4 regions of the Inquilinus sp. Marseille-Q2685 genome follow, and region 3 is predicted to be linked to each of the others. Evidence: predicted binding sites of a transcription regulator. Region 3 holds the regulator's gene; each other region holds the start of a gene.
The links. Region 3 encodes LexA, which represses DNA repair genes until DNA is damaged. Its sites were predicted from a motif close to ATGTTCTANTTTGGTTC; they were not measured.
Positions count from the first base shown of each region.

Region 1 (7,813 bases), on a different contig from region 3:
TGCGAAGGTCTGATGGTCGATGCCAGCGGCACCGCCATTGGCCTTGACCTGTCCGTAGGCGAGCGCAAGGACATCTTCCCGGCACACCTTGTCATAGAGCACCCCGAATTTCCGCGTCGGATTCACCTTGGCTGCTCGGTATAGGGACCGCTGAAGTACTCGCACCCTTTCAAACGGTGTGTTTTGAGCTTTCGCAATCACACAGTGCCTCCTGCATCGATACCCATGGCAGAAGCAGAGGTCCTTCCCTCCGAACAGGTTTTGTTGTCCTGCCCATCGTCAGTACTATGACCTCCTCCGACTCCTTGTCCCCGCATCCCTCCGGATTTCGGTGGTTGCCTTATACCGTCAGTTACGCGGCGGGTTATTCCGCGACGGGGCAAGGTCTCGTTCGTTCCGTTCAGTCCTGTGCATGCATCCCATCCTCTATACCCCGGGTTCCGATGCCGGCTTCACGTGGTCAGTTCATCCACCGGCATCCACTGGTCTTCGCCCCCATTCTAAAGGCTCGACGAAACCATCCTACACCGCACTCTCCCAGCATCACCGTACGGCTGACATTTACGAGGCTTATGAAGGTTCACTTGCATTACGGGCTGCATGCTTGCGGGCACCCACTGTCTGGGTCGGGGGCCACCTTTTTCCGGCGTCGCTCCCGCGCTTCGGTCACCCTCCACGCGTACGCCATAGCTACACAGTCAACTAACCTCCTACTGTGGCAGGACTCTCACCTGCGAGGATCTGAACAGCTTGGTGACGCCCCTTGCGGGGCGCCACCGATTCGAACCACTCAGAACGGGATCTCGTCGTCGAGGTCGTCCGCCATCGGGCCGCGTCCGCCGCCACCACCGGAGGAGCCGCCGCCCGACGACCCGCCGCCATAACCACCGCCGCCGGAAGACCGACCACCGCCGCCATAGCCGCCACCGCCGTAGCCGCCGCCCGAGCCGCCCTCGTCCTCGAAGCCGCCGCCGCCACCACCGCCGCCTTCACGGCCGTCGAGCATGGTCAGCTCGCCCCGGAACGGGCGCAGCACCACCTCGGTGGTGTAGCGCTCGGCGCCGCTCTGGTCGGTGTATTTCCGGGTCTCGAGCTGGCCCTCGATGTAGATCTTCGAGCCCTTCTTCAGGAACCGCTCGACCACCCCGACCAGCGCGTCGTTGAACACCACGACGCGGTGCCACTCGGTGCGCTCCTTGCGCTCGCCGGTGTTGCGGTCCTTCCAGTTCTCCGACGTCGCGACCGAGAGATTCGCCACGCGGCCACCGTTCTGGAAGGACCGGATCTCCGGATCGCGGCCGAGATTGCCGACCAGAATGACCTTGTTAACGCTGCCAGCCATGATCCAGACCTCACTCACTGCTCAAATCCGGGGCGGACCCTAGACGGAAGGTCCACCGATTCCAATCACGTTCGAGCCCCCGCCAGGCTCATTTCTTGCGACGCGGCGGCGCCGCATGTCCGGGCCTGCGCAGCGCCGCCAGCCAGGCACCGACCGCCGCAGCCAGATCCCGGGTCGGCAGCACGAGCGCCGGCACCTTGGCGTCGTGGATGTTGCGCAGCACCGACTGGGCGCCGCGGATCTCCAGCGCATAGAGATTGCCGGTGATCGGCTCTCCCCCCTCCCCGGCCTCGCCCAGGCGCTCGGCCACCCGGGCCGCCCAGGCGGCGTCGCCGCGCAGGTCGGTCTCGAGGAAATCAGCCAGGATCGGCGCCGCGGTGCCGGGCACGACCCGGGGCCGGCCCTGGGCGTCGCGGGTGACCTCGATGGTGCTGTGCTTTCCCTTCATCCCGGCCTCTCAGTTCGGGAACGCGGTGTTGACCGCGTCCTGGCCGCGGCGCTGGACCGTGCCGATGCGGATCTCGAAGGGCCGGCCGCGGTCGTCGCGGCAATAGCCATCCCCCCGGCTCCCCCCGTCCGGTGCAGACGGGCCGAGCACACCCCACGCCGGATGCTCACCGGTCTGGTTGCGCCAGGCATAGAGGACCGAGCGCAGAATCGCCTCGGCCGAGCAGTCGTCGGGATAGAAGGTCGACCGCTTGCGCCGGCCGTTGCTGAAGATCACGGTCGCGTCATAGACCTCGCCATCACGATGCGCGGTCTCCTCCACCCGGTCGACCGCGCCGGTCGGCAGCCCGGCGGCGCGTGAGTGGAACCCCTTGGGGTCGCCGTTGCGGCCGATCTCTCCGCAGAAGATGTGGCTGAGATTGACCTGGGGGTCGCTGCGGCTCCACAGCCGCTTGCCGGCGTCGCTGCAGTCGAGCGCCGCAGCCATCGAATGGCCGGCCCCCGACAGCAGCAGCAGAAGCGCGACCAGGCCGACCCGACGGATCATGGACTCTCCGGCGCGGCGGATCCGATCGCTCCGCACCCTGCCGCATCGCCTGCGAAGCACCGAAGCCTCGGGGATTCATGCCCCTGGAAGGCTCTGGACAGGCATCCTATCTTGCTTTCCGCTTGACCGCAACGTTCCCGATATGTTCGAGTCCTGCCATCGGACTCGCTGCGGGGCGGAGCGCGGCCGCAGCCCTTGCAGCGATCCGGCAGCCGGGCCGGAGTCGCTTTCGGGCTTCACCCGCCCCATATTGCACATCGGCGTGCCCGGAGCCCGGGGACGCCCTTCCCGCATGAGTGATCCTGGCGATGCACAAGTCCATCAGCGTCCGCGGCGCGCGCGAGCACAACCTGAAGAACGTCGATGTCGATCTGCCGCGCGACCAGCTGATCGTGATCACCGGCCTCAGCGGCTCCGGCAAATCCTCTCTCGCCTTCGACACCATCTACGCCGAGGGCCAGCGTCGTTATGTCGAGAGCCTGTCGGCCTACGCCCGCCAGTTCCTCGAGCTGATGCAGAAGCCGGACGTCGATTCGATCGAGGGCCTGTCGCCGGCGATCTCGATCGAGCAGAAGACCACCAGCCGCAACCCGCGGTCGACCGTCGGCACGGTGACCGAGATCTACGACTACATGCGGCTGCTGTTCGCCCGCATCGGCATCCCCTATTCCCCCGCCACCGGCCTGCCGATCGAGAGCCAGACGGTCAGCCAGATGGTCGACCGGGTGATGGCGATGGGCGATGGCACCCGCCTGTACCTGCTGGCCCCGATCGTCCGCGGCCGCAAGGGCGAGTACAGGAAGGAGCTGCAGGAGCTGCGGGCCCGCGGCTTCCAGCGCGTCAAGGTCGACGGCACCCTCTACGAGATCGAGGACGTGCCGGCGCTGAACAAGAAGCTGAAGCACGACATCGAGGTGGTGGTCGACCGGCTGGTGGTGCGCGACGACCTGGGCAACCGCCTGGCCGATTCGATCGAGACCGCGCTGGGCCTGGCCGAGGGCCTGGCCATCGCCGAGAACGCCGACAGCGGCGACCGCACCCTGTTCTCCTCGAAATTCGCCTGCCCGGTCTCCGGCTTCACCATCCCGGAGATCGAGCCGCGGCTGTTCTCCTTCAACAGCCCGCACGGCGCCTGCCCGGCCTGCGACGGGCTGGGCGCCAAGCTGGTGTTCGATCCGGAGCTGATCGTGCCGGACGAGGGCCGGACCCTGGCTAAGGGCGCGGTGGCGCCGTGGGAAGGCTCGTCCTCGAAATACTATCACCAGACGCTGGAGGCGATCGCCGCCCATTACGGCGTCAGCACCACCACGCCCTGGCGCGACCTGCCGGAAGAGGTCCGCAACACGCTTCTGTACGGCTCGGGCAAGGATTCGATCGTCTTCCGTTACGATGACGGGCTGCGCACCTACAAGACCGAGAAGCCGTTCGAGGGATTGATCCCGAACATGGAGCGGCGCTTCCGCGAGACCGACAGCGCCTGGACGCGGGAGGAGCTGGCCAAGTACCAGGGCACCCGGCCCTGCGACACCTGCGACGGCGCCCGACTGAAGCCCGAGGCTCTGGCGGTGAAGATCGGCGGGCTGCACATCAGCCAGGTGGCGGAGAAGTCGATCGCCGAGGCCGGGCAGTGGTTCGCGGCGCTGAACGACACGCTGTCGGCCAAGGACCAGGAGATCGCCTACCGCATCCTGAAGGAGATCAACGAGCGGCTGACCTTCCTCAGCGCCGTCGGCCTGACCTATCTGACCCTCTCGCGCGGCTCCGGCTCGCTGTCCGGCGGCGAGAGCCAGCGCATCCGCCTGGCGTCGCAGATCGGCTCCGGCCTGACCGGCGTGCTGTACGTGCTGGACGAGCCGTCGATCGGTCTGCACCAGCGCGACAACGACCGGCTGCTCGGCACCCTCAAGCGGCTGCGCGACCTCGGCAACACCGTGCTGGTGGTCGAGCATGATGAGGACGCCATCCGCAGCGCCGACTACCTGGTCGACATGGGCCCGGGCGCCGGCGTTCACGGCGGCGAGGTAGTGGCGCACGGCACGCCCGAGGAGGTGATGCGCAGCGCCGACAGCATCACCGCCCAGTACCTGACCGGCGCCAAGCGGATCGAGGTGCCGTCGAGCCGCCGCCCCGGCCACAAGGGCCAGGTGCTGAAGGTGGTCGGCGCCCGCGGCAACAACCTCAAGAACGTCACCATGGAGGTGCCGCTGGGCACCTTCACCTGCGTCACCGGCGTGTCCGGCGGCGGCAAGTCGACCCTGGTGATCGAGACCCTGTACAAGGCGCTGGCCCGGCAGCTGATGGGGGCGCATGAGCACCCGGCGCCGCACGATGCGATCGAGGGCGTCCAGTTCCTCGACAAGATCATCGACATCGACCAGTCGCCGATCGGCCGCACGCCGCGGTCGAACCCGGCGACCTATACCGGCGCCTTCACCCCGATCCGCGACTGGTTCGCCGGGCTGCCGGAGGCGAAGGCCCGCGGCTACGGCCCCGGCCGTTTCTCCTTCAACGTCAAGGGCGGCCGCTGCGAGGCCTGCCAGGGCGACGGCGTCATCAAGATCGAGATGCACTTCCTGCCCGACGTCTACGTCCAGTGCGACGTCTGCAAGGGCCATCGCTACAACCGCGAGACGCTGGAGGTGCTGTACCGCGACAAGTCGATCGCCGAGGTGCTGGAGATGACGGTCGAGGAAGGGGCGGAGTTCTTCCGCGCCGTGCCCTCGATCCGCGACAAGATGGAGACGCTGCACCGGGTCGGTCTCGACTACGTCAAGATCGGCCAGGCGGCGACCACCCTGTCGGGCGGCGAGGCGCAGCGGGTGAAGCTGGCCAAGGAGCTGTCGCGCCGGGCCACCGGCAAGACCGTCTACATCCTGGACGAGCCGACCACCGGCCTGCATTTCGACGACGTGCGCAAGCTGTTGGAGGTGCTGCACGAGCTGGTCGACCAGGGCAACACGGTGATCGTGATCGAGCACAATCTCGAGGTGATCAAGACCGCCGACTGGATCGTCGACCTCGGCCCCGAGGGCGGCGACGGCGGCGGCGAGATCATCGCCGCGGGCACGCCGGAGGACGTGGTCCGCGCCAAGCGCAGCTACACCGGCCAGTACCTGGCGCCCTATCTGCAGCAGGCCCGGCAGAAGCAGCGGGCGTGAGCCCGGATTCGCGGCCGTCCGGGCAGGGCGACAAACTCGTGTTACAGGCGACCTATATGTGCTCCTGAGCGGCAATGGCGTGAAAGAAAACTGTCATCCTCGGGCTTGACCCGAGGATCCAGGGGCCGCCGGAGCGGCTCTCGGTGGTCCCTGGATTGCCCGTTCAAGCCGGGCAATGACAGAAAAGGGGAGCAACGTTCTGGTCTCTGAAACTTGGATGCGGAGCCCTGGCCGTCCGGGCCGACGGCTTTCCAGATCCGGTCCAAACAGGTACGATGAGCCCGATCGATCCCTCATGTCATCGCGTTGCGGCCCGGATCCCCGATCCGGCGCTCCGGCGCAGGAACGGGAGGCCGATATGAAGCTCATCGCATTTGCCGTCGCAGCGCTACTGGTCGCGTCACCAGCCCTCGCCTGCCCCTACAGCGCCCAGGCCGAGGCGAAAGGCGAACAGAGCCAGATCCAGTCCAGCCAGACGCCGATCCCGCAGACCCAAGCGCCCGACAAGAAGGGCTAGGCACGGAGCCGATCGCCGATCCCGATCGGTCGGCGATCCTGGCGACGGACGGCCGGCCGGACATCGTCCGGCATCCTGGCCGGTTGTCGCGACCCAATGGTGCCTCCCGTGAAGGATGACCCCACCGAGAAGAGGGTCTCGGCGTGGCTCGTCCAACTGGAGACGAAGAAAGCCGGCCGTGTGCGTCACGGGCGAAGGGGCAGCATATGTACGGCAATAGGCACCATATCCACCTGATATCAGACTAAAATCATAGTATTGGATTTTACAGATCTGGATCCAACGATAGCAGTCATCTGGACCTACCGGCTCGGGCGGACAGATGCCATCCTGGCCTCGGCTCGGACGGCAATGGGCGATTGGCCCGAAGACATCGCCGCCGCGCTCCTTTGAACCTGACGTCACCCGGGTCCCGTCCTGGCACGGAGACTTGCCGGCCGGCCGATTTCGCCGGTTCCGGGCGGGATCCCTCACCCGAGGAGGCAGTTATGTGCACCGATTTTCTGCTGGTGGCGCGCGATGCCAGCGTCGTCAACGGGCGCAGCGTGGAGTTCGGAACGGACCTCCAATCCCAAATCCTGGTCGGCGGCAGAGGCACCCTGAAGCAAAGCCCGGCGCCCGAGGGCAGGCAGGGCTACAGCTGGAACGCCAAGTACGGCTATGTCGGCACCAGCGCCTACAACAGGAACATCATCTCCGACGGCATGAACGAGAGGGGGCTGAGCATCGGCGCCCTGTGGCTGCCCACCACGCGCTACAAGCACGACGTGCCTCACGACAAGGCCGTGATCGCCGAGCTCTTCGCCAGCTGGGTGCTCGGCACCTGCGCCACCGTCGACGAGGTCAAGCACAGGCTGCACAACCATGAGATCGAGGTCTGGGGGGATCTGGTGCTGGATGAAAAGTCGCCGCTGCATTTCCCGATCCATGACGAGGCTGGCCGGAGCATCGTCGTCGAGTTCACCGACCGCGAGACCCATATCTACGACAACCCGGTCGGCGTGGTGACCAACGACCCGCCCTTCCCCTGGCAGATCACCAACATCCAGAACTATGTCGGCCTGTCCAACGTCGACGCCGAGCCGATCGAGATCGGCCTGAAGCGCTTCGCGCAGGCGGGGCACGGCAGCGGCATGCGGGGGGTGCCGGGGGATTCGACCCCGCCGTCCCGCTTCATCCGCACCGTCTTCAACAAGCACTTCGCGGAGCATGCCCAGCGGCCGAAGAACAGCGAAGAGGCCTGCAACCTGGCGCTGCACCTGCTCAACACCGTCGACATCCCGAAAGGCACCAGCGCCTCGAGGACGCAGGAGGGCGGGACGCCGGAGTACGACTACCCCCAGGTGGTCGTGGTCAAGGAGCTGACGGAGAAGATCTTCAACTTCCGCACCTACGACAACCCGACGGTCATGCGGATCGACCTCAAGAAGCTGAACCTGTCGGATCCCGTCGAGACTCGTTATCCGCTGCCGACGCAGCCGGTCTCGATCGACATCACCCCGACGGTCAATCGAGCGGCACAGTAGCGGGCTCGTCGTCGGGCCGTTCCGCGCCGTCAGGCCAGGAACGGCCCGGGCAGCGCCAGGGCCTGGGCCAGCCCGTCGCGGAACGCCGCGATAGGCTGGGCCAGGCGGCCCGCCGGCGGCCGGTGCAGCATCCAGGCCCGAACCCGCGGCTGGAAGTCCACGGCCTCGACCACCTCCACCGCGTCCCGCCAGCGGCTGTCGGCGAAGGCGGACGGGGTGAGGATGCCGATGCCGAGGCCCCGGGCGACCAGCGACATCCGCAGATCGGCGCTCAGC
Region 1 covers NZ_CAKAKL010000003.1:159,518-167,330, reverse strand. The annotation lists gene ltrA (group II intron reverse transcriptase/maturase) at 1-102, opposite strand, end outside; gene ssb (single-stranded DNA-binding protein) at 791-1,342, opposite strand; gene LG391_RS18560 (hypothetical protein) at 1,431-1,790, opposite strand; gene LG391_RS18555 (EndoU domain-containing protein) at 1,800-2,336, opposite strand; gene uvrA (excinuclease ABC subunit UvrA) at 2,645-5,494, shown strand; gene LG391_RS18545 (hypothetical protein) at 5,853-6,011, shown strand; gene LG391_RS18540 (linear amide C-N hydrolase) at 6,500-7,537, shown strand; gene LG391_RS18535 (substrate-binding domain-containing protein) at 7,567-7,813, opposite strand, start outside.
Region 1: uvrA (excinuclease ABC subunit UvrA) is a predicted target of LexA. The motif match lies at 2,468-2,484, and genes of this name have one in related genera.

Region 2 (7,813 bases), 630 kb from region 3:
ACCTTTCAGTGAGAATCCGCAACTTGTTATGATTGAAGAAGACGATCGTTCAGGCTCCGAAGTTGCGTTCGATGCGCATAGATTCGGGCCCACGTTGACCGTGGCATGAGATGATGTTGCGAAAGTGTCCTGATTTTGGCTTTGTTGGTCAAAAATTCGTGCCGATCTCCCGGATTCTCGCAAGCAATCCCAATGGAAACGATCTTTTCCTATTCGGGAAATTATGCATTTGATTTTCTATAAAGTCAAGAAGCGTAACAAAAGTCAGAATTGTATGATTTAAGATCGTATGCTGGTCAAGAAAAGGAGTTTGAATAATTTCCTAAATTCCTCATTCCGATCTTGCCCATGGATTTGCCATATTTTTGAGATCCAATTCGGATCGTTCCGATCCGGAGAAGTCAGGCGGCAGGACATTGGTGATACGTGTGATCGAGGCGGCGAGGACAATGGAAGCGCGACGTCGGGTGTTCACCTGTCTTGCCCTGTCCTTGTCGTTCGCCGTGCTGCCCTGGCGGACCGGCATCGGCATTGCCGGTGCCTTGCCGCGGGAGGACGGGTGGATGTCGGCGCAGACCGACATGGCGCGGCCGCCGGACGAGCAGGCGGTGATCGCGCGGGAGTTTCGCGGGGCCGTCGACCAGGGCTCGAACGCGGCGCTGATCCGCTTCATCGCGCGGCATCCCGGGCATGCCCTGGCGGACGAAGCCCGGCTTCGGCTGCAGCGCCGGACCGCGCCGGACGACAAGCCGCTGGCCCATGATCCGGACGCCACGGTCTATGCGGCCTACGACGCCGCCCGGCGCGCCGGCACGGCCGAGGCGTACCGCGACTTCGCCCGGACCTATGCGAACCATCCGCTCGCGGCGGAAGCGAACCGGCAGATCCGCGCGCCGCAATAGCGGTCAGAGGTCCTTCTCGGCGAGTTCGCGGAATGCGTCGGGGACGGATCGCGACGGTCCCAGCACGACCGAACCGTAGCCGACCGCCTGCCAGCCGAACCGCTCGCGGATCGCGTCGACGGCCCGGTCCGCCTTCCAGCGCGCCAGCCCTCTCCCGGTGCCGGGCCGGCGCCGCTCGTCGGCGAGCCCGAGCGGCAGTTCCAGCTGCAGCTGCGGCCGGTCCTGGAGATGCGACACCGAGATCGCGAGCAACGAGATCGTCTTCTCCTCGGGATGCTGCGCCAGCACCCCGCGCACCAGCTCCTCGGCGATCTCAGCCAGGATCGTGGTCGCCGAGACCGGCGCGTCGAGCGTCACCGCGCGCGTGACCGAGCGCAGATCGGCGAAACGGACGCGGACGGTGACGGTCCGGCCGGGCCGGGACTTGGCCCGCAGCCGGGTGGCGACCCGGTCGGCGAGATGGCGCAGCGCGGGCACGAACACCCGCTCCTCGGCCGGCTTCCGGCCGAGCGCGGATTGCGCCCCGGCCGACCGCGACCGCCGCCGCGTCTCGATCGCCCGCGGATCGCGGTTCCGGGACAGCGCCGACAGCTTCTCTCCGGCCGCGCGGCCGAGCAGCCGCTCCAGCGACCAGCCCGGCATCGTCGCCAGCTGGCCGATGGTGCGGACGCCGCTCTCCGCCAGCCGCGCCCGCGTCACCGGGCCCACGCCCCACATCAGCTCGACCGGCAGGTCATGCAGGAAGGCAGGCTCCGCCTCGGGATCGACGACGACCAGCCCGTCCGGCTTGGCCACCTGCGAAGCGATCTTCGCCAGATGCTTGGTGCGCGCCACGCCGATCGAGATCGGCAGGCCGAGCTCCGTCCGCACCCGCCGCCGGATGGTCCGGGCGATCTCGGCCGGCGGGCCGAACAGATGGGTGCATCCGGCGACGTCGGCGAAGGCCTCGTCGATGGAGATCCGCTCGACCAGCGGCGTGAAGTCGCCGAGCACCCCGATCGCCGCATCGCCCAGCCGCTGATACTCCCGGAAATGGCCGGCGACGAAGACCAGCTGCGGGCACAACTCGCGCGCCTGTCGCCCCGGCATGCCGCCGCGAACGCCGAAGGCCTTGGCCTCGTAGGAAGCGGCCAGCACCACCCCGCCACCGACCGCGACCGGCCTGCCGCGCAGCGACGGATCGAGCAGCTGCTCGACCGACGCGTAAAAGGCGTCGAGATCCGCATGGAGGATGGTGGCCGTCGAGTCGATCCCAACCGTCACCTGCGGGCTCCGAAGCGGGTGGATGGCAGTCGATCTGCCGAGGATGGAACATATAGCGAACATTCGCTTGAAATTGTCAAGCTGCGGGCATCATTGCCGGCGCCCAAGCCCTTGCATTTGCGCGAAATAGGCGCACCATCCTGTGATGTGGCCAAGGAGGAGGCTGCGATGGGAAACGCTCATCTGGAGAAGTGGCGGTCCCTGGTCGACGAGTTCCGGCAGAAGGCCGGCGAGCTCGAGCGGGAGGAGCGCGACGCGTGCCTCGCCTGCACCGCGGCCGATCGGGCCAAGGTCGCCGAGGCGCAGCAATTCATGGAGAGCAGCGGCATCGGGGAGGCGCTGTGCGCGCTGGTCTGGGACGTCCGCCGCTACGCCGCCTGGTCGGGCCATGGCAAGCCGGTCCCGCCCGGATTCACCGATCTCGCCCTGGTCGCGGATCACATGAAGGATTTCGCCGTCGACTTCGCCTATCGCGGGCGGCGATACGGCGTCACCTTCAAGGAGCGGTCGCTGCATCCGGACCCGCGCGGGGACAGTCAGGGCGAGGTCTATCTCTCGGCGGCCGGCGAGACGGTGCTCGGCGTGTCGATGGTGAACCGGGCGGGCGCCGCCTATGACGACTGGCACCCGACCACGATCGAGGCCTTCCGCCCGGGCGGCTGGATCGCCGACCTGCTGGAGATGCACCGGGAGCACCGGCGCGCCAAGGCGGCCGCCGAGGCCAGGGCGCGGGATGAGGTCATCAGCCGGCGCGCCGCGATGATCTCGCTGGAGTGAGGCGGCGGCGCTCGCCCCTCAGCGCTGCCGCAGGACGGCCGCCAGGTCGACCGGTCCGGCCTCGGCCGGGGCCAGGTCGAGGTCCTGCTCGATATGGGTCAGATGGGCCAGCATGGCGGCGCCGGCGCGCTCCGCGTCGTGCCGCGCCAGGGCCTGCAGGATGGCCCCGTGCTCGGCGTTGCCGCAGGCCGAGGCGCCGCTGCGGCCGTAGAGGGCGATGACCAGCGAGGCGCGCGACACCAGCTCGCGCAGGAACCGCTCCATCACCCGCTGCCGGGCGATCTCGGCGATGCCGAGGTGGAACAGGCCGGAAAGCTGGATGGCGCGCGGCCGGTCGCCCCGGCGCAGCGCCTCCGCCTCCTCGGCCAGGTGCCGCTCCAGCCGGCCGATATCGGCCGGCATCGTCCGCTCCGCGGCGCGGCGGGCGATCGTGGCCTCCAGCGTGCGCCGGGCCTCGAACACCTCGCGCGCCTCCTCGACCGACGGCGCCGCGACGAAGGCGCCGCGGTTCTTCTCGATCACCACCATGTGCTGATGCGCCAGTGCCTGCAGGGCGGAGCGGACGATGGTGCGGCTGACGCCGAAGGCGGTGCCGATCTCGTCCTCCGACAGCTTGGTGCGCGGCGGCAGCCGGTGCTCGACGATGGCGTCCAGGATCGAGCGGTAGATCGCCGCCGCCCGGGCGCCGCGGTCGGGGATGTCGCGGCTTCCGGCCAGGGTGCCGACGGTCTCGATCGTGTCCATGTTTCCGCTCCGGCGCGGCGCGGCCGCGACTTGTCCGTCCCACCATCCCATGCGGCCCGGCGACGCTCAAGATTGTATTCTTGTGAAATCGCGATTGTGCACAATCTTCGGGCTGGGTGTATGCGGTTGCCCAAAGCATAGGCGGTTGCCGGCCCGCGGCGCGTCTCTGCACGGGCGAAGCCGCGCCATCCGGCGCTTGGCACGGCGCTTGCTCCTCCCTCGTCCGAAAGGGAGAGCGGATGCGCGGCGCAGATCTTGAGCTGGTAAAGGTGACCAAGCGCTACGGCGGCACCGTTGCCGTGGACGGCATCGACCTGAGGATTCCGGCCGGCACCTATTGCTGCCTGCTGGGCCCGTCCGGCTGCGGCAAGACCTCGACCCTGCGCATGGTCGCGGGGCACGAGGCGGTGTCGGACGGCGATATCATCCTAGGCGCCACCAACGTCACCGACCGGCCGCCGGCCAAGCGCGGCACGGCGATGATGTTCCAGTCCTACGCCCTGTTCCCGCATCTCACGGTCGTCGACAACGTCGCCTTCAGCCTGAAGATGCGCGGCGCGGCGAAGGCCGAGCGCCGGGCCAAAGCGGCGAATCTCCTGGCCCTGGTGGCGATGGAGGCCTATGGCGAGCGCCTGCCGGCCCAGCTGTCGGGCGGGCAGCAGCAGCGCGTGGCGCTGGCCCGGGCGTTGATCACCCAGCCGCAGATCCTGCTGCTGGATGAGCCGCTCTCCGCCCTAGACCCCTTCCTCCGCATCAAGATGCGGGCCGAGCTGAAGCGGCTGCAGGCCGAACTCGGCATCAGCTTCATCCACGTCACCCACAGCCAGGAGGAGGCGATGGCGCTGGCCGACCTCGCCGTGGTGATGAAGGGCGGGCGGATCGAGCAGGCGGGCCCGCCGCAGGATCTCTTCGCCCGGCCGGCCACCGAATTCGTCGCCCGCTTCATCGGCGGCCACAACGTCGTCACCCTCGGCGGCCGCCTGGCCACCCTGCGCGCCGACCGGCTGCGGCTGTCGCGGCTGAGCGGCGGCCCGGCGCCGGGCCAAGTCGAGGCGGTGGTGCAGGGGGTGGAGTATCAGGGCGCCACCGTCCATGTCGCCTTCGCCTGCGACCTGGCGCCCGACATGCTGGCCTGGCTGCCCGAGGCCGACTTCTTCGCCGACCCGGTGACGCCGGGCGACCGCGTCGCCGTCGCCTGGGCCGACCGGGACATCCATCCCCTCGACGCCGCGGGGCGCGGCGACCATCGCCCCCAACCCTAAGGAGGCTCACCATGGCGGATACCACGAACACTAAGCCCCCGCGCGGCCTCTCCCGCCGCGCCCTGCTGAAGACCACGGCGGCGACGGCCGGCGCGCTGGTCGGCAGCCGCGCCATCACCGGCTTCCCGGCGATCATCGCGGCCGAGCCTGTGACGCTGCGCTATCTCGGCACCGCGGTGAACCAGAGCGCCGACATCGCCCGGAAGGCGAAGGAGGATCTCGGCATCACCATCGAATACGTGCCGGTGACGACCGACGAGGTGACCAAGCGCATCGTCACCCAGCCGAACTCCTTCGATCTCGTCGACAGCGAATACTTCTCGCTGAAGAAGCTGCTGCCCTCCGGCAACCTGCAGGGCATGGACGCGAAGCGGATCAAATATGTCGACCAGATCTCGCCGGTCTTCACCAAGGGCGAGCTGAACGGCAAGAAGATCGGCGACCAGGGCACCGCGCCGAAGAAGGTGTTCTACCTGACCGAGAAGAACGGCAAGACCTTCGCCGCCGAGCCGACCGAGTGGATCACCCTGATCCCGACCACCTACAACGCCGACACGCTCGGCATCCGCCCCGACCTGATCGGCCGTCCGGTCGAGAGCTGGAAGGAGCTGCTGAACCCCGAGTTCAAGGGCAAGGCCTCGATCCTGAACATCCCGTCGATCGGCATCATGGACGCGGCGATGGTGGTTGAGTCGGCCGGCCTCCACACCTATGCCGACAAGGGCAACATGACGAAAGAGGAGATCGACCTGACCATGAAGGTGCTGACCGAGGCCAAGCAGGCCGGCCAGTTCCGCGCCTTCTGGCAGGATTTCAACGAGAGCGTGAACCTGATGGCCTCGGGCGAGACGGTGATCCAGTCGATGTGGTCGCCGGCCGTGACCAAGGTGCGCTCGATGGGCATCCCCTGCACCTTCCAGCCGCTGAAGGAGGGCTACCGCGCCTGGGCCTCCGGCTTCGGCCTGCCGAAGACGCTGAAGGACCGGAAGCTCGACGCCGCCTACGAGTTCATCAATTGGTTCCTGTCCGGCTGGGCCGGCGCCTATCTCAACCGCCAGGGCTACTACTCGGCGGTGCTGGAGACAGCCAAGGCCAATATGGAGCCGTATGAGTGGGCCTATTGGATGGAGGGCAAGCCGGCGGCCCAGGACATCAAGGCGCCGGACGGCACGGTGATGGAGAAGGCCGGCGCGGTGCGCGACGGCGGCTCCTACGACCAGCGCATGGGCGGCGTCGCCTGCTGGAACGCGGTGATGGACGAGAACGACTACATGGTCCGCAAGTGGAACGCCTTCATCGCCGCATAGCATGATCGTCCGCGTAGGTTGGGTTCGCGGTCCGCGAACCCAACAGCGTCGATCGCCCTTGCCGTTGGATGTCGGGTTCGCCTCGGCGAACCCGACCTACGCCGCAGAGAGACGCCTTCGATGACCGCCATCCCCGCGGAAGACGCACCCGCCCGCACCGCCGCGGCGCCCCGGGCCCCATCCTCCGGCCGGCTGGCGGCGTTCCTGCAGGCGGCGCCGATGATGCTGGTGTTCCTGCTGTTCTTCGTGCTGCCGCTGGCGGTGACGGTGGTGGTCAGCTTCTGGGACTACACCGAATACTCGATCGTCCCGGACTTCACGGTCCGCAACTATGTCGAGGCCTTCGACGGCTGCCTGACGTCGCTGCCGGAGCTGTGCACCACCTTCAAGACCTATCTCTCGACCCTGAAGATCGGGGCGATGGTCTGGGCCATCACCCTCGTGCTCGGCTTCACCATCGCCTATTTCCTGGTGTTCCACGTGCGCAGCACGGCGATGCAGATCGTGCTGTGCCTGCTCTGCACCATCCCGTTCTGGACCTCGAACGTGATCCGGATGATCTCCTGGATCCCGCTGCTCGGCCGCAACGGGCTGGTCAACCAGGGGCTCATCGGCCTCGGCCTGATCGACCGGCCGATCGACGGGCTGCTCTATTCCGAATTCTCGGTGGTGCTGGCCTTCGTCCATCTGTTCACCGTGTTCATGATCGTGCCGATCCTGAACTCGATGCTGCGCATCGACCGGTCGCTGATCGAGGCCGCGACCGACGCCGGGGCCAGCGGCTGGCAGATCCTGTGGAACGTGATCGTGCCGCTGTGCAAGCCCGGCATCGTCATCGGCTCGATCTTCGTCGTCACCATCGTGATGGGCGACTTCGTCACCGTCGGCGTCATGGGCGGCCAGCAGATCGCCTCGGTCGGCAAGGTGATCCAGGTCCAGCTCAGCTACCTGCAGTTCCCGGCTGCGGCGGCCAACGCCGTGATCCTGCTGGCTGTCGTCATCATGATCATCGTCGCCCTGACCCGGCTGGTCGACATCCGCAAGGAACTGTGATGCGCGAAGGCCGTCCTCTCTCCTTCTACGTGCTGGCCGCCGTGTTCGGCCTGTTCGTGCTGTTCCTTTACGGCCCGACGCTGACCATCTTCGTGCTGTCCTTCCAGGGTCCGCAGGGCGGGCTGACCTTCCCGATGAACGGCGTCTCGACCTACTGGTTCAGCAGACTGTGGGACGGGATGGGGGTGGTCGACATCGGCGCCGCCTTCTGGCGCTCGCTCAAGCTCGGCCTGGTGGTCATGGTGCTGACCATGGCCTTCTCGGTCTCGGCGGGCCTGGCCTTCCGCCGGCGCTTCCCGGGCCAGTCGGCGCTGTTCTACACCGCCATCGCCAGCCTGATCATGCCGTCGATCGTGGTCTCGCTCGGCATCGCGCTGGAGTTCCGGCTGCTCGACGAGGCGATCAAGAGCCTGGGCGAGAGCTGGGACATCGCCTGGATCAACGACGAGTTCACCACCGCGATGGGGCTGTTCCGCTCCGGCCTCGGCGCGCATCTGACCTGGAC
Region 2 covers NZ_CAKAKL010000001.1:1,393,052-1,400,864, reverse strand. The annotation lists gene LG391_RS06665 (hypothetical protein) at 429-902, shown strand; gene dinB (DNA polymerase IV) at 906-2,165, opposite strand; gene LG391_RS06655 (hypothetical protein) at 2,334-2,942, shown strand; gene LG391_RS06650 (GntR family transcriptional regulator) at 2,961-3,686, opposite strand; gene LG391_RS06645 (ABC transporter ATP-binding protein) at 3,926-4,948, shown strand; gene LG391_RS06640 (PotD/PotF family extracellular solute-binding protein) at 4,960-6,255, shown strand; gene LG391_RS06635 (ABC transporter permease) at 6,376-7,308, shown strand; gene LG391_RS06630 (ABC transporter permease) at 7,308-7,813, shown strand, end outside.
Region 2: dinB (DNA polymerase IV) is a predicted target of LexA. The motif match lies at 2,212-2,228, and genes of this name have one in related genera.

Region 3 (7,813 bases):
TGACGGTCGACGAGGCGCTGGCGTTGCGGCCCGACGGCATCGTCATCTCCCCCGGCCCCTGCGACCCGGACAAGGCCGGCATCTGCATGGACCTGATCCAGGCCGCGGCCGGCCGGGTGCCGGTGTTCGGTGTCTGCCTGGGCCACCAGGCGATCGGCCAGGTCTTCGGCGGCCGAATCGTCCGCGCGCCGGTGCCGATGCACGGCAAGATCAGCCCGGTGCACCACCATGGCGGCGGCGTGCTGGCCGGGCTGCCCGACAATTTCGAGGCCACCCGCTACCACTCGCTGACCATCGAGCCCGACAGCATGCCGGACAGCCTGGAGGCCACGGCCTGGACCGAGGACGGGGTGATCATGGCGCTGCGGCACAAGACGCTGCCGATTCACGGCGTGCAGTTCCATCCGGAGAGCATCGCCTCGCAATACGGCCACAAGATCCTGCAGAACTTCCTGGCCATCGCGGAGCGGCGGAACGCGGCATGACGACCGAGATGCGACCCTTCATCGCCAAGGCCGCGCTCGGTCGCCCGCTGGACGCCGCCGACGCCCGCGCCGCCTTCGAGATCATCATGTCGGGCGAGGCGACGCCGGCGCAGATCGGCGGTTTCCTGATGGCCCTCAGGGTCCGCGGCGAGACGCCGGAGGAGATCGCCGCCGCCGCCCGGGTGATGCGGGACAAGGCGGTGACGATCGACGCGCCGGACGGCGCCATCGACTGCTGCGGCACCGGCGGCGACAATTCCGGCTCCTTCAACGTCTCGACCGCCGTGTCCTTCGTCCTGGCCGGCGCCGGCGTGCCGGTGGCCAAGCACGGCAACCGCGCCGCGTCCAGCCTGACCGGGGCGGCCAACGTCCTGGCCGAGCTGGGCGTCAATGTCGAGGCGCCGCCCGAGGTGATGCGCGAGGCGCTGTGGGAGGCCCAGATCGGCTTCCTGTTCGCGCCGCTGTACCACAGCGCCATGCGCCATGTCGGCCCGGCCCGGCAGGAGCTGGGCACCCGCACCATCTTCAACCTGCTCGGCCCGCTGGCCAACCCGGCCGGGGTGAAGCGCCAACTGCTGGGCGTCTTCGCCGAGGCCTGGGTCGAGCCGGTGGCCCAGGCGCTGAACCAGCTTGGCAGCGAGACCGCCTGGGTGGTCCATGGCAGCGACGGCCTCGACGAGATGACCACCACCGGCCCGACCGCGGTGGCGGAGCTGCGCGGCGGCCAGGTCCGGCGCCTGACCGTCACGCCCGAGGATGCCGGGCTGCGCCGTGCGGTGCCCGAAGACCTGAAGGGCGGCGATCCCGCCACCAACGCCGCTGCCCTGCGCGCCGTGCTGGGCGGAGCGCACGGCGCCTATCGCGACATCGTGCTGCTGAATGCCGCAGCCTGCTTCATCGTCGCCGACCGGGTCTCTACACTGACCGACGGCGCCGCCCTCGCGGCCCGCACCATCGACGACGGGTCGGCCGCCCATGTCCTCGAGCGGCTGGCCCGGATCACGAGCGCCCGAAACGCCACCGGGGGAACGGCATGAGCGACACCCTCACCCGCATCGTCGCGGACAAGCGCCGGCACGTCGAGGCCCGCAAGGCAGCGGTGCCCCTCGCCGAGATCGGCCGGTTGGCGGATCTGGCCGACCGGGCCGCGCCGCCGCGCGGCTTCGTCGCGGCGCTGCGCCGGGCGCAGGCCGAAGGCCGCTACGGCCTGATCGCCGAGATCAAGAAGGCCTCGCCGTCGAAGGGGCTGATCCGCCCGGATTTCGACCCTCCTTCCCTCGCCCGCGCCTATCGCGACGGCGGCGCCACATGCCTGTCGGTGCTGACCGACGTGCCCTATTTCCAGGGTGCCGACGAGTACCTGACCGCCGCCCGCAACGCCGTCGAGCTGCCGGTGCTGCGCAAGGACTTCATGATCGACCCCTATCAGGTGATCGAGGCCCGGGCGCTGGGCGCCGACTGCATCCTGCTGATCATGGCGGCGCTGGACGACGCCACCGCCCGCGATCTGGAGCAGGCAGCGATCGACCAGGGCATGGATGTGCTGGTCGAGGTGCATGACGCGGCCGAGCTGGACCGGGCGCTGCGGCTGCGCTCGCCGCTGCTCGGCATCAACAACCGCAACCTCAAGACCCTGCAGGTCGACCTCGCCACCACCGAGGCTCTGGCGGCGCAGGTGCCCGGCGACCGGCTGCTGGTGGCGGAGAGCGGCCTGTTCACCCCGGCCGACCTGGCCCGGATGGCCCGCGTCGGCGCCACCACCTTCCTGATCGGCGAAAGCCTGATGCGCCACGACGACGTCGCCGCCGCCACCCGCGCTCTGCTCACGCCGGACGTGAAGTCGTCGGCGGCATGACTGGCGAGCTGACCCATTTCGACGCGGCCGGCCAGGCGCGCATGGTCGACGTCTCCGACAAGGAGGCGACGGTGCGGGTGGCGCGGGCCGGCTGCCGGGTGGAGATGAAACCCGAGACGCTGGCGCTGATCGCTTCCGGCGGCCACGCCAAGGGCGACGTGCTGGGCATCGCCCGCATCGCCGGCATCATGGCGGCCAAGCGCACCGCCGATCTGATCCCGCTGTGCCATCCGCTGCCGCTGTCCAGCGTCGAGCTGGCGTTGCGTTGCGACGCGGAGCACAGCCGGGTCGAGATCGAGGCCACGGTCAAGGTCACCCACCGCACCGGGGTGGAGATGGAGGCGCTGACCGCCGCTTCGGTCGCCGCCCTGACCGTCTACGACATGTGCAAGGCGGTCGACCGCGGCATGGTGGTGACCGATCTGCGGCTGCTGCACAAATCGGGTGGCCGCTCCGGCTCCTACGAGGCCCAGCCATGATCCCGGTTGCCGAGGCCCGCAGCCGCATCCTCGCCGCCTTCTCCGCCCTGCCGGCCGAGACCGTGCCCCGGCCCGCCGGGCTGGGGCGGGTCCTGGCCGAGCCGGTGGTGGCACGGCTGACCCAGCCGCCGCTCGACGTCTCGGCCATGGACGGCTGGGCGGTGCGGGCCGCAGATGTCGCCGCGGTGCCGGCGTCGCTGCGGCGGATCGGCGAGGTTCCGGCCGGCGGTCGCTTCGACGGCACCGTCGGGCCCGGGCAATGCGTCCGCATCTTCACCGGCGCGCCGCTGCCGGACGGCGCCGACGCCGTGGTGCTGCAGGAGGAGGCCGAGTCCGAGGGCGACCGGGTCACGGGGCGCGAGGGCGTCGCCGCAGGCCGCCACGTGCGCAAGGCCGGGCTGGACTTCCGCGCCGGCGAGCTGCTGCTGCAGCCCGGCCGGCGCCTGACCGCGCGCGACATCGGCATCGCCGCCTCGGCCAACCATCCCTGGCTGCGGGTGCGCCGCCGGCCGCGGGTGGCGGTGCTGGCGACCGGCGACGAGATCGTGCTGCCGGGCGAGGCGCTGGGGCCGAGCCAGATCGTCAGCTCCAACACCCATGCCCTGGCCGCGCTGATCCGCAGCTGCGGCGGCGAGCCGGTCGATCTCGGCATCGCCCGCGACAACGCCGAATCGCTGGCGACGCTGGCGGCCGGCGCCCACGGCGCCGACCTGATCGTCACCACCGGCGGCGCCTCGGTCGGCGAGCACGACCTGATCCGGTCGGTGCTGGGCGAACGCGGCCTGGCGCTCGATTTCTGGAAGATCGCGATGCGGCCGGGCAAGCCGCTGATCTTCGGCCGGCTCGGCGACACGCCGCTGCTCGGCCTGCCCGGCAACCCGGTCTCGACCGTGGTCTGCGGCTGGCTGTTCCTGCGCCCGGCGGTCTGGGCCCTGCAGGGGGCCGAGGCGCCGGAGAACCGAATCGCCGCGACGCTGGGCCGCGACCTGCCGGCCAATGACCGGCGCGAGGATTATCTGCGGGCGCGGATCGAACGGTCGGAGTCCGGTTATGTCGCCACTCCGTACCCGACCCAGGACAGCTCGATGCTGTCGCTGCTGGCCGCGGCCGACGGGCTGGTGGTCCGGCCGCCCCACGCGCCGGCTGCGATGCGTGGCGATACGGTCGATGCGGTGCTGTTCGGCGACGGGATCTGACCCCGCCGATCGTTACAAGGAAGTAAAGAACCGGGCGCGACACAGTTAGCCGCTTGTGTTTTTGTTTTGTTCCTCCTATCTTCTCCGTCAGGGATTCGGCCGCGCCGCGGCCTCTGCGAACGGAGGATGCCTTGCTGACGCGAAAGCAACAGGAGTTGTTGTTGTTCGTTCACCGCCGCCTGGAGGCGGACGGCGTCAGTCCATCCTTCGATGAGATGAAGGACGCCCTGAGCCTGAAGTCCAAATCGGGCATCCATCGACTGATCACCGGGCTCGAGGAGCGCGGTTTTATTCGGCGGCTGCCGCATCGGGCCCGGGCGCTGGAGGTGCTTCGACTGCCCGATTGCCTGAAGTCGGACGCGCCGGCGACGGCAGCGGCCGAGGATGACAATGTCGTTCCCTTCCGGCCCGTGCGGTCCGATGCCGCCCTGCCCGGCCGCAAGCTGGAACGCGCCGATCTCAGCAATCCCGAGCACGGCGTCCGCCTGCCGCTCTACGGCCGGATCGCCGCCGGCATGCCGATCGAGGCGCTGCGCGACCATTCCAACTATGCCGAAGTGCCGGCCTCGCTGCTCGGCCCGGGCGAGCACTACGCCCTGGAGGTCGCCGGCGACAGCATGGTCGAGGCCGGGATCCTGGACGGCGACACCGTCATCATCAAGCGCTGCGACGCGGCCGATGCCGGCACCATCGTCGTCGCCCTGGTCGACGACAACGAGGTGACGCTGAAGCGGCTGCGCAAGAAGGGCGCCTCGATCGGGCTGGAGGCCGCCAACCCGGCCTATGAGACCCGCTACCTGCCCACTGACCGCGTCCGCATCCAGGGGCGACTGATCGGGCTGCTGCGGACCTACTCGTAAGATCCGACGGCGACCGTTCCGACGGGCCTCAGCAGGCTGCCTGCAGGCGCAGTCCGGGCTTGCCGGTTGGCGCTTTGTCCGGTCCTCTTGCAGCGTCCCGCAACGCACCGGACGTCCGTGCATGCTTCTGTGTCGATCGCTGCTTCGCCTGCTGGCCCTCGCCTTGCTTTGTCTCGGCATCTGCGCCGGCGTTCCGGCGCAGGCCGCCGGCGGCTACCGCACCTCCGGCGACTGCGACGGCTTTCCGAAGGTCTCGCTTCGCACTCCGGACGGGCTCTGCGTCGGCCTCGTCGCCGCCGGGCTCCGCTTCGCGCGCGGCGTGGCCGTGATCGGTGACGATATCTACGTCGCCGACATGGGCAGCTGGGAGAAAGGGCGCGGCCGGCTGCTGCGCCTTCCCGAGGGCGGTCGCGGGGCGCCGCAGGTGCTGCTGACCAAGCTGGACCGGCCGAACGGCCTGGTGCCGACGCCGGACGGCAAGCTGCTGCTGGGCCTGGCCGGACGGATCGTGTCGGTCGATCCGAAGGCGGATCCGCCGGCCGCCGCGCTGCGCGACGTGGTGACCGGCCTGCCGAACGATGGCCGCCATCCCCTCGCCGCCCTGGCCCTGGCGCCGGACGGCGCCCTCTTCGTCAATGTCGGCTCCGCGACCGATCACTGCGAACGCGCCGACGATTCGGCCCCGGATCCCGCCAAGCCCTGCCCGGAGACCGAAGGCACGCCGCCACGCGGCAGCGTCCTGCGCGTGGCGGCCGACGCCCTTCCTGTGGATGCCCGCACGCTCGCCCCCTTCGCCCGCGGGCTGCGCAACAGCATGGCGCTCGCGGCGCTGCCGAACGGCACGCCGCTGGCGCTGGTGAATGCGCGGGACGCCATCGACCAGGCCGATCCCAGCCTGTCCGACGAGGCGTTGCCGCACGATGTCTACACCGTGCTTCGCGAAAACGCCGATTACGGCTGGCCCTATTGCTACGACGACCGCAAGTCCAGCCCCGAATACCCGCATTTCGACTGCGGCCGGGTCGAAGTGCCGATCCTGCTGCTGCCGCCGCATGCCGCGCCCCTCGGCATGCTCGTCTATCGCGGATCGGCGCTGCCGGGACTCGAAGGCCGGGTGCTGATGACCTATCACGGCTATCGCGACACCGGGCACCGGGTCATGGCGCTGGCGATCGACGATCGGGGCCTTCCACAGGGCCAGCCGCAGCCGCTCGTTTCCGGCTGGGACGCCGCCAAAGGCATAAGGCCGCAGGGCGCACCGGTCGGGCTGGCCGAGATGGCGGATGGCAGCGTCCTGATCAGCGAGGACCACAACGGGACGCTGCTGCGCCTCGCCCGCGTCCGGCCGGCCGCGTCGCCTTGATCGGGCGTAACCTTCCGGGCGGCGGGCCGTGAGCGGCCGGACCAGGCATCGAGCCGGCGGCGCCGACCGGGTCACGGCGCAGCAGGTCGCCGCGGCGGCCGGCGTGTCGATCTCGGCCGTCTCCCGCACCTTCACCAAGGACGCCAGCGTCTCGCCCCGGATGCGGGCCCGCGTCCTGGCGGCGGCCGAGGCGCTGGGCTATCGCCCCAACCAGCTGGCGCGCAGCCTGATGACCGGCCGGACGGAGTTGGTCGGGCTGGTGTCGAGCCATTTCGCCAATCCCGCCTTCATGGACGTGTTCGACCTGTTCACGCGGGAGCTGCAGCGCCGCGGGCTGCGGCCGCTGATCGCCAATCTGTCGGAGGATGGCGGTGCCGGCTCCGCCTTCGACATGATGCTGCAGTACAGCGTCGACGCGGTGCTGATCGCCACCTCCGCGCCCCCCGAGGGCTTCGCCGAATCCTGCGCCCGCGCCGGGCTGCCGGTGGTGCATGTGTTCGGCCGGGCCGGGCCGGAGACCGTGCCGGCGGTGACGGTCGACAATGTCGCGGGCGGACGCCTGGTCGCCGAAGCGATGCTGGCGCGCGGCCTGCGGCAGTTGGCCTTCCTGGGCGGGGCCGCGACCGATTCGTCATCGATCGACCGCGCCGCGGGCTTCACCCAGAGGCTGACGGCGGCAGGCCTGCAGCCCCTGGCCGTGGAGTATGCCGGCGACTATTCGCATGAGCATGGCCGCCGCGGCATGCATGCGCTGCTCGACCGTCACCGGCCGCAGGCGGTGTTCTGCGGCGACGATATCCTGGCGCTCGGCGCCGTCGACGCCTGCCGCGAGCGCGGTCTCGCCGTGCCGAAGGAGATCGGCATCGTCGGCTTCGACGACATGCCCCTGGCCGCCTGGCCCGGCTATCGCCTGACCACGGTCCGCCAGCCCATGGCCGAGATGGTGCGCCACGCCATCGGCCAGATCGCCGCCCGGCTAGCCGACCCGGATCACCCGATCCAAGGCCGGCTGTTCGAGATCAAGCTGGTCGAGCGCGACAGCCTCTAGGCGCCGGTCCGCAGCCCTTCCAGGCACCGGATCAACTGCCGGGCGCAGGCCTCCAGCGGGGCGGCGTCCTGCTGCGCCTTGGCCTGGGCCATCGCTCCCGAATAGGCGGCGACGATGAAGGCCGCGAGGTCGTCGGCATCCGCCGCGGCCAGCCGGCCGGCCGCCTGGTCGGCGCGCAGCCGCGCCGCGATCGCCGCCCGCCAGGCCGCGAACACCGCATCCATCGCCGCGCGGAACTCCGGATCGGCCAGCGACAGCTCCAGCGCCAGATTGTTCAGCGGGCAGCCGGAGACGGCGCCGCGCCGTCGCAGCCCGGCGGCGATCCGGTCGAACACCTCGACGATGCCGTCGACCGCATCCGGCGCCCTGCGGACGGGCTCGATCCAGGTCTCCTCCACCTCGGCCGCCACCCGGTCGCGGATCACGGCGAGGCCAAGCGCCTTCTTGGTCGGGAAATGGTGGTACAGCGCACCGCCTGTCACCCCGGCCTCGCGCATCAGCTCATGCATGCCGGTGGCTTGAAAGCC
Region 3 covers NZ_CAKAKL010000001.1:764,116-771,928, forward strand. The annotation lists gene LG391_RS03630 (aminodeoxychorismate/anthranilate synthase component II) at 1-485, shown strand, start outside; gene trpD (anthranilate phosphoribosyltransferase) at 482-1,522, shown strand; gene trpC (indole-3-glycerol phosphate synthase TrpC) at 1,519-2,340, shown strand; gene moaC (cyclic pyranopterin monophosphate synthase MoaC) at 2,337-2,819, shown strand; gene glp (gephyrin-like molybdotransferase Glp) at 2,816-4,015, shown strand; gene lexA (transcriptional repressor LexA) at 4,147-4,875, shown strand; gene LG391_RS03660 (sorbosone dehydrogenase family protein) at 4,997-6,238, shown strand; gene LG391_RS03665 (LacI family DNA-binding transcriptional regulator) at 6,267-7,286, shown strand; gene LG391_RS03670 (TetR/AcrR family transcriptional regulator) at 7,283-7,813, opposite strand, start outside.

Region 4 (7,813 bases), on a different contig from region 3:
GCCTGCTTCTGCCAGTGGTTGCTGGCCGGCATCCGGCTGGCGCCGTCGCGCAGCCAGGCCAGGCCCAGCCGGCGGCCGGCCTCGAAATAGACCGAAGCGACCTCGGTGACGCCGCGCCCGGCCTGGTCGGCGATGCGGATGATGTCCAGCCCCGCCGCCCACAGGTTCAGCCGGGCGACGCGCCGGGCCAGATCCTCCGGGAAGCCGGCCTCGACGAAGCCCCGGGCGCGGGCGTCGATCACGGCGCGGGCGTCGTCGAAGATCGCGGCGTCCAGCTGGCTCTCCAGCTCGGCCAGGCCGGGCTTGAGATGCGCCACGTCCTGGCTGATGTCGAGGCCGCGGCCCTGCTGGCGCAGGATCCAGGCGACGCTGCGCTCGATCAGCCGCCGCGTCGCCAGCATGGCCCGGATCTGGGCCTGCGCCTGGGCCTTGTTGTCCAGCGCCTCGACCGCCGCCCAGATGTCGCGCAGGCTGAAGCTGTCGCGCACGATCAGATAGGCGCGGGCGATATCGGCCACGCCCATGCCGGTCTTGTCCGCCAGCTCCGACACGAAGGTGGCGCCGACCCGGTTCACCATGCTGTTGGTGACGTGCGTCGCGACGATCTCGCGCCGTAGCCGGTGGTGCGGGATGGCGTCCTTGAACCGCTCGCGCAGCGCCGTCGGGAAGTACAGCACCAGGTCGTCGACCAGCGCCGGGTCGTCCGGCAGGTCGCTGGCCAGGAGCGCGTCGTAGATGGTGATCTTGGCATAGGCCAGCAGCACCGCCTGCTCCGGCCTCGTCAGCCCCTCGCGGTTGCCGGAGCGCTGGGTCAGCTCCTCGTCGGTCGGCAGCATCTCGATCACGCGGTCGAGCCGGCCCGCCTTCTCCAGCCCGCGCATGAAGCGGGCCTGCTGGTCCAGCACCTCGAAGCCCTCGCCGACCGCCAGCGACAGCGCCTGGCTCTGCAGGTAGTTGTCGCGCAGCACCAGCTGGCCGACCTCCTCGGTCATGCTCTCCAGCACCTGGTTGCGCTGCTTCAGCGTCAGGTCGCCGGCCTGGACCACGGCGCCCAGCAGGATCTTGATGTTGACCTCATGGTCCGAGGTGTCGACACCGGCCGAGTTGTCGATGAAGTCGGTGTTCAGCTTGCCGCCCGAGCCGCCGGCGCCGATGCGGGCGTATTCGATGCGGCCGAACTGGGTGACGCCGAGATTGGCGCCCTCGCCGATCACCCGGGCGCGGACGTCGCGGCCGTTGATGCGCAGCGCGTCGTTCGCCTTGTCGCCGACATCGGCGTGGCTCTCGCGGCTGCTCTTCACATAGGTGCCGATGCCGCCGAACCACAACAGGTCGACCTCGGCCTTCAGCATCGCCTGGATCAGCTCGTTCGGCGTCACCGTCTCGCGCTCGATGCCGAAGCGGGCGCGGACCTCGGGCGACAGCTTCACCGACTTCGCCTTGCGCTCATAGACCGCGCCGCCGGGCGACAGCTTCGCCGCGTCGTACTGGTCCCAGGAGCCGCGGCCGAGGTCGAACAGTCGCTTGCGCTCGGCGAAGCTGGTCGCCGCGTCCGGGTCCGGGTCGACGAAGATGTGCAGGTGGTTGAAGGCGCCGAGCAGGCGAGTGTGCTCGGACAGGATCATGCCGTTGCCGAACACGTCGCCCGACATGTCGCCGACGCCGACACAGGTGAAGTCCTGGCTCTGGATGTCGGTGCCCAGCTCGCGGAAATGGCGCTTCACCGATTCCCAGGCGCCGCGGGCGGTGATGCCCATCTTCTTGTGGTCGTAGCCGGCCGAGCCGCCCGACGCGAAGGCGTCGTCCAGCCAGAAGCCGTAGTCCTGGCTGACGCCGTTGGCGATGTCGGAGAATGTGGCCGTGCCCTTGTCGGCCGCGACGACCAGGTACGGATCGTCCTCGTCATGCCGGACCACGCGCTCCGGATGCACGGTCTCGCCGCCGACGATGGTGTCGGTGATGTCGAGCATCCCGCGCATCAGGATCTTGTAGCATTCGACGCCTTCGGCCTGGAACGCCTCGCGCCCGGCCGAGGGGGCCGGCGGCCGCTTCAGCACGAAGCCGCCCTTCGAGCCGACCGGCACGATGACGGTGTTCTTCACCATCTGCGCCTTCATCAGCCCCAGGATCTCGGTGCGGAAATCCTCGCGCCGGTCGGACCAGCGGATGCCGCCGCGGGCGACCTTGCCGCCACGGAGATGCACGCCCTCCATGCGCGGGCTGTAGACGAAGATCTCGCGCCAGGGCCGCGGCAACGGCAGCTCCTCGACCGACAGGCTGTCCAGCTTCAGCGACAGATACGGCTTCGGCCGGCCCTGGCCGTCGGTCTGGAAGTAGTTGGTGCGCAGCGTCGACCGCACCAGGTTCAGGTAGCGGCGGAGGATGCGGTCCTCGTCCAGGTTGGTCACCGCGTCCAGCGCGTGCTCGATCTCGACCAGCAGGCCGCGGATCGCCACCTCGCGGTCGCCGGTCAGGTCCGGGTCGAAGCGGGTGGCGAACATGCGGACGATCGCCCGCGTGATCTCCGGATGCGCCACCAGCGTGTCCTCGATCGTCTCCTGGCTGAAGGCGAAGCGGGCCTGGCGCAGGAACTTGGCGTAGGCGCGCAGGAGCGTGATCGACCGCCAGTCGAGCCCGCCGGCCAGCACCAGCCGGTTCAGCCGGTCGTCCTCCATGTCGCCGGTCCAGATCCGCTCGAAGGCGGTCTGGAACACGGCCTTGAGGCGGTTCAGGTCGATCGGGTCGCCGCTGCGGCTGCGCATCTCGAAATCATGGATCCAGACCGGCCCGTGGGCCTGGCCGATCGCCTGGATGTTGACTTCGGTCGGGAGCTCCGACACCACCTTGAATCCCAGATGCTCCAGCATCGGCAGCACGTCGGACAGCGGCACCGGCGTGCCGCGGTGGTACAGCTTGAAGCGCAGCTCGTTCGGCGCCGCCTCGATCGGGCGGAACAGGTGCAGCCCGATCTCGCCGTCCTCGTCGATCTCCTCGATCCGCTCGATGTCGACGATCGCCGCGGCCGGCGTGGTCTCCTCGCGATACCCGGCGGGGAAGGCCTCGGCGTAGCGGCGCAGCAGGATCAGCCCCTGCTCCTCGCCCTTCTTCTCGACCAGGGCCGACTGCAGCAGGTCGGACCAGCTGCGCCCGGCCTCGACCAGCCGCTCCTCGATCACGTCGACCGGCTCGTCGGTGCCCTGGCCGGGCTCGGTCTTGATCAGGAAGTGGACGCGGGCATGCGCCCCTTCGGTCATCTGGGTGGTGAAGGCCGTGACCGGGCCGCCATACGCCTTCTGCAGGATCTTCTGGATGCGGTGGCGCAGATCGGTGTTGTAGCGGTCGCGCGGCACGTAGACGAGGCAGGAGACGAAGCGCCCGAACGGGTCGCGGCGCACGAACAGCGCCGTCCGCTGCCGCTCCTGCAGGTGCAGGATGCCCATGCCGATGTCGAGCAGCTGCTCGTCGGAGATCTGGAACAGCTCGTCGCGCGGATAGGTGTCGAGGATATGGCCCAGCGCCTTGCCGTCATGGCTGCGCGGGTCCAGCCCGGCGCGTGCCAGGGTGCGGCTGACCTTGGCCCTGAGATAGGGGATGTCGCGGGCGCTGCGGCTGTAGGCGACCGAGGTGAACAGGCCGACGAACATGTGGTCGCCCACCACCTCGCCGGCCTCGTCGAAGATCTTGACGGTGAAGACGTCGAGATGCACCGGCCGGTGCACCGTCGCCTTCAGGCTGGCCTTGGTGACGGTCAAGGGCGCCGTGCTGCGCAGCATCGACTGCGCCTCTTCCGACATCCGGTCGTAGCGGCGGGCGCCGTCGAACACCGAGACATCCTGCTGGCGCAGGATGCCCAGGCCGCTGCCCGGCACGATCGCGATCTCGAGCCCGTCCTCGGTGCGAGCGAAGTCGTAGCGGCGATAGCCCAGGAAGGTGAAGTGGTCGTCCTCGAGCCATTCCAGGAAGGCGATGATCTCGCGCGTCTCGCCCGGGTCGACCGGCAGCGCCTCGTGGTCCAGCTCCTCCAGCACGGCGCGGATCTGCTGGCGCATCGCGCCCCAGTCCTCGACCGCGGCGCGGACATCGGCCAGAACCGCCCGCAGCGTCGCCGCGATCCGGTCGAGCGTCGCCTGGTCGGTGCGCTCGTCGATCTGGACATGCATGAAGCTCTCGGCCGGCGTGCCTTCGGGCGCCTCCGCCGGATCCTGCACATCGGTCAGCCGGCCCTGGGCGTCGCGGGTCACAGCCAGGATCGGGTGGACCACCAGATGCACGGTCAGGCCCAGCTCGGACAGCGCCGCGGTCACCGAATCGACCAGGAACGGCATGTCGTCGTTGATGATCTCGATCACGGTGTGCGGGCTGCGCCAGCCGTAATCGTCATAGACCGGGTTGAAGATCCGGATCTTGACCTCGCCCTTGCGGCGCTCGCCGCCGAACTGCAGCAGTCCGAGGGCGACGCTGTAGAGGGTGTCCGTGCCCTCGCGCAGCACGTCGTGCGGCGGCACGTTGCGGAAGTACAGGCGGGTGAACCGCTCGGCCATTCCTCCCTTCGCCGGGTCGAGCCGCTGCTTGGCCAGGGCCACGACGCCATCGACGATTTCGGCCTTGTGCTGATCGGCCTTCGACATCCTGCAGACTCCAGAGAGCGTGCGGCCCGGCCCCTCTCGAAACCGTGTCGGGCCGCATCAGGGCCCCAAGGGCATACAATCAACCCGGGCAAAAGGAAACCGCCGAACCGTGACGGTTCGAGGGCATTCCCGGACGATTTCGTCAGACAATTCCAGAGGTTAGGACACACCGGATCACAAAGTCCCCGCAATCCGGTCTGAAATAACCCGTCTTTGGTCCGGAACCTTCGCTTGTAACGCCGGCTGGACGGCGGCCCCGCTTCGCCTGTATGGAAGAAACCGTATTGGAAGAAATGATTCCGCCGCCAAAACGAGAAAGAGAGCGCGTGTTGTCGACCCGTCATCGCCCCTCGCCGACCCTCTTCATCGCATTCGCCGCGGCGACCCTCTTGGGCGCCTGCCAGACCGCCCAGCAGCAGGCCCAGATCCCGCCCTACGATTTCCCGAAGGTGTCGACCCAGTGGCATGACGGCATCAGCGTCGTCTACACCGGCACGCTCCAGGTCGGCCGGCCCTGCACCGTGCTGCGCCGCGACGACGGCAGCGAGGTGGCGATCCAGGGCAAGCCCGTCCCGGTCCGGATCGGCGACCGCGTCACCGTCTCCGGCCCGACCGCGAAATGGTCGCTGTGCCAGACGCTGGAGACGATCCGCGCCGACAAGGTCGACGTCATGACCAGCGCCTATCTGCCGGCGGCCGGCGGCACGGCCGTGACCGTGGCCCCCGGCGCCGTGGTGGTGCAGCCGACGCCCTGACCGCCAGCCGGGATGCCGGCGCAGCCCGACTCAGGCATACTCCCGCCCGGACACGGGAAGGGGAGGCCCGGATGCTCTACGCCATTCTCTGCTACAACTCGGAAGAGGCCGTCGGCGCCTGGACCCAGGCGGAGGACGACGCGGTCATGGCCCGGCTCGACGTCGTCCACCGTCGGCTGGCCGCCGAGGGCAGGCTCGGCCCGGCGGCGCGGCTGGCCTTCACCAGCGCCGCGACCACGCTGATGAAGGGCCATGAGCCGCCTTTGGTGATCGACGGCCCCTATGCCGAGACCAAGGAGCAGATGCTCGGCTTCTACGTGGTCGACTGCGAGTCGCGGGACGAGGCGGTGGCCATCGCCCAGGACCTGGCGCAGGCCAATCCCGGCGCCGGCGGCTACGAGATCCGGCCGGTCCGGCTGTTCCTGCCCGGCACCCGCGCAGCCTGACCGCGGGCCGCCCGGATTCATGGGGCGGCCCAACCCGGCTTGACTCTCGGGCTCGGCGGTGGATTCATATTGGAACAAATACGGAACAACCATGCCCCGCCATGTCCGCCCTCGCTGCCCTGCGCGAGCGCCTGAACCGGTACGGATCCGCTGTCGAGGAGCCGGGAGTCCTGCCGCTCGCCCTGCCTCCGATCGATGACCGCCTGCCGCGCGGCGGGCTGGCGCTCGGCCGGCTGCACCGGATCGCCGGCGCCGGCGACGATCCGGCCGGGGCGGCGGCCACCGGTTTTTCCGCGCGGCTCCTGGCCCGGCTGCAGAAGCGCGGGCCGGTGCTGTGGTGCGCCGCGGCCGACGATTTGTACCCGCCGGCCCTGGCCGCGCTGGGGCTGGATCCCGACCGGCTGGTCCTGGTCCGGCCGCGCGACGAGACCGGCGTCCTGGCGGTGGCGGAGGAGGCGCTGCGCACCCGCGGATTCGGCGCCGTGCTGGCCGAGGCGGCGCGGGCCGAGCTCTTAGCCGAGCGGCGGCTGCAGCTGGCCTGCGAGGCGCACGGCACCACCGCCTTCCTGCTGCAGCGCCGGCCGGTCGCGCTGCGGCCAGGCCGCACCGCTGCCAGCGCCGCGGTGACGCGCTGGACCGTGGCCCCGGCGCCGAGCGGCGGTGCCACCGCCTGGGTCGGCCCGGCGCGCTGGGAGCTGGCTCTGACCCACAGCCGCGGCGGCCGGCCCGGCCGCTGGATCGTGGAGACCGAGGATGGGACGGATCGTCTCGCTGTGGTTGCCGAACTGGCCGATCACGCGGCTGCGGCTGACCACGCCTCCCGACGCCTGGCCGGCTGAGCCGGTCGCGATCGTCGAGACCGTCGAGCAGCGGCGCCAGGTGGTGGCGGTGGACGGCCGCGGCTGGGCCGCCGGCATCCGGCCCGGCCAGAAGGCGACCGACGCCCGCGCCGTGCTGCCGGCGCTGGCCCTGGTCCCGGCCGATCCTGCCGCCGATGCCCGGGCCCTGGCCCGGCTGGTGCGCTGGGCCGGCCGCTACAGCCCCGCCGTCGCCCCCTGCCCGCCCGACGGGCTGTGGCTCGACATCACCGGCTGCGCCCATCTCTGGGGCGGCGAGGACGGGCTGCTGGCCGACCTGGCCGGGCGGCTGGAACGCCGGGGCCTGCCCGCCCGCATCGCCGTCGCCGGCAGCTTCGGCGCCGCCTGGGCGCTGGCGCATTACGACCGGGCCGATCGGCGGATCCTGCCGGACGGCACCGAGCACGAGGCCCTGACCCCGCTGCCGATGGCGGCGCTGCGGCTGGGCGAGGACGAGGTCGCGGCGCTGCGGCGGATCGGCCTGACCCGGATCGGCGAGCTGCTGGCGGCGCCGCGCGCCGGCCTGGCCCGCCGCTTCGGCGCCGGCCCGCTGCTGCGGCTGGACCAGGCGCTGGGCCGGGCCGAGGAGACGGTCGGCTTCCGCCGGCCGCCGACACCCTGGTTCGCCCGCCTGGCCTTCGCCGAGCCGATCGGCACGCCGGAGGACCTGCAGCGCGCCATCGCCGCGCTGGCCGCCGATCTCTGCGCCCGGCTGGAGGCGCGGATGATGGGCGCGGCGCAGTTCATCGCCGCCTTCCACAGGGTCGACGGCCGCTGCCAGACCATCGCCATCCGCACCGCCCTGCCGGTGCGCGACCCGGCGCGGGTCGGGCGCCTGTTGGCCGACCGGCTGGACCGGGTCGACCCCGGCTTCGGCATCGAGGTCGCGACGCTGCGCGCCGACCGGGTGGCGCCGGTGGCGGGACGCCAATCGGGCCTGAGCACGCTGGAGGGCGAAAGCGCCGGGATCGCGGATCTGGCCGGCTTCGTCGACATCGTCGGCAACCGCATCGGCTTCGACCGGATCTGGCGTCCGGCCGCGGTGGAGCGCCACCTGCCCGAGCGCTGCGTCGCCCCCCGCCCGCCGCTGGCCCCGGATCAGGGCAAGCCCTGGCCGTCCAGCTGGA
Region 4 covers NZ_CAKAKL010000009.1:224,645-232,457, reverse strand. The annotation lists gene LG391_RS30000 (NAD-glutamate dehydrogenase) at 1-4,628, opposite strand, end outside; gene LG391_RS29995 (DUF5818 domain-containing protein) at 4,958-5,383, shown strand; gene LG391_RS29990 (YciI family protein) at 5,455-5,829, shown strand; gene LG391_RS29985 (ImuA family protein) at 5,931-6,668, shown strand; gene LG391_RS29980 (DNA polymerase Y family protein) at 6,583-7,813, shown strand, end outside.
Region 4: LG391_RS29985 (ImuA family protein) is a predicted target of LexA. The motif match lies at 5,902-5,918, and genes of this name have one in related genera.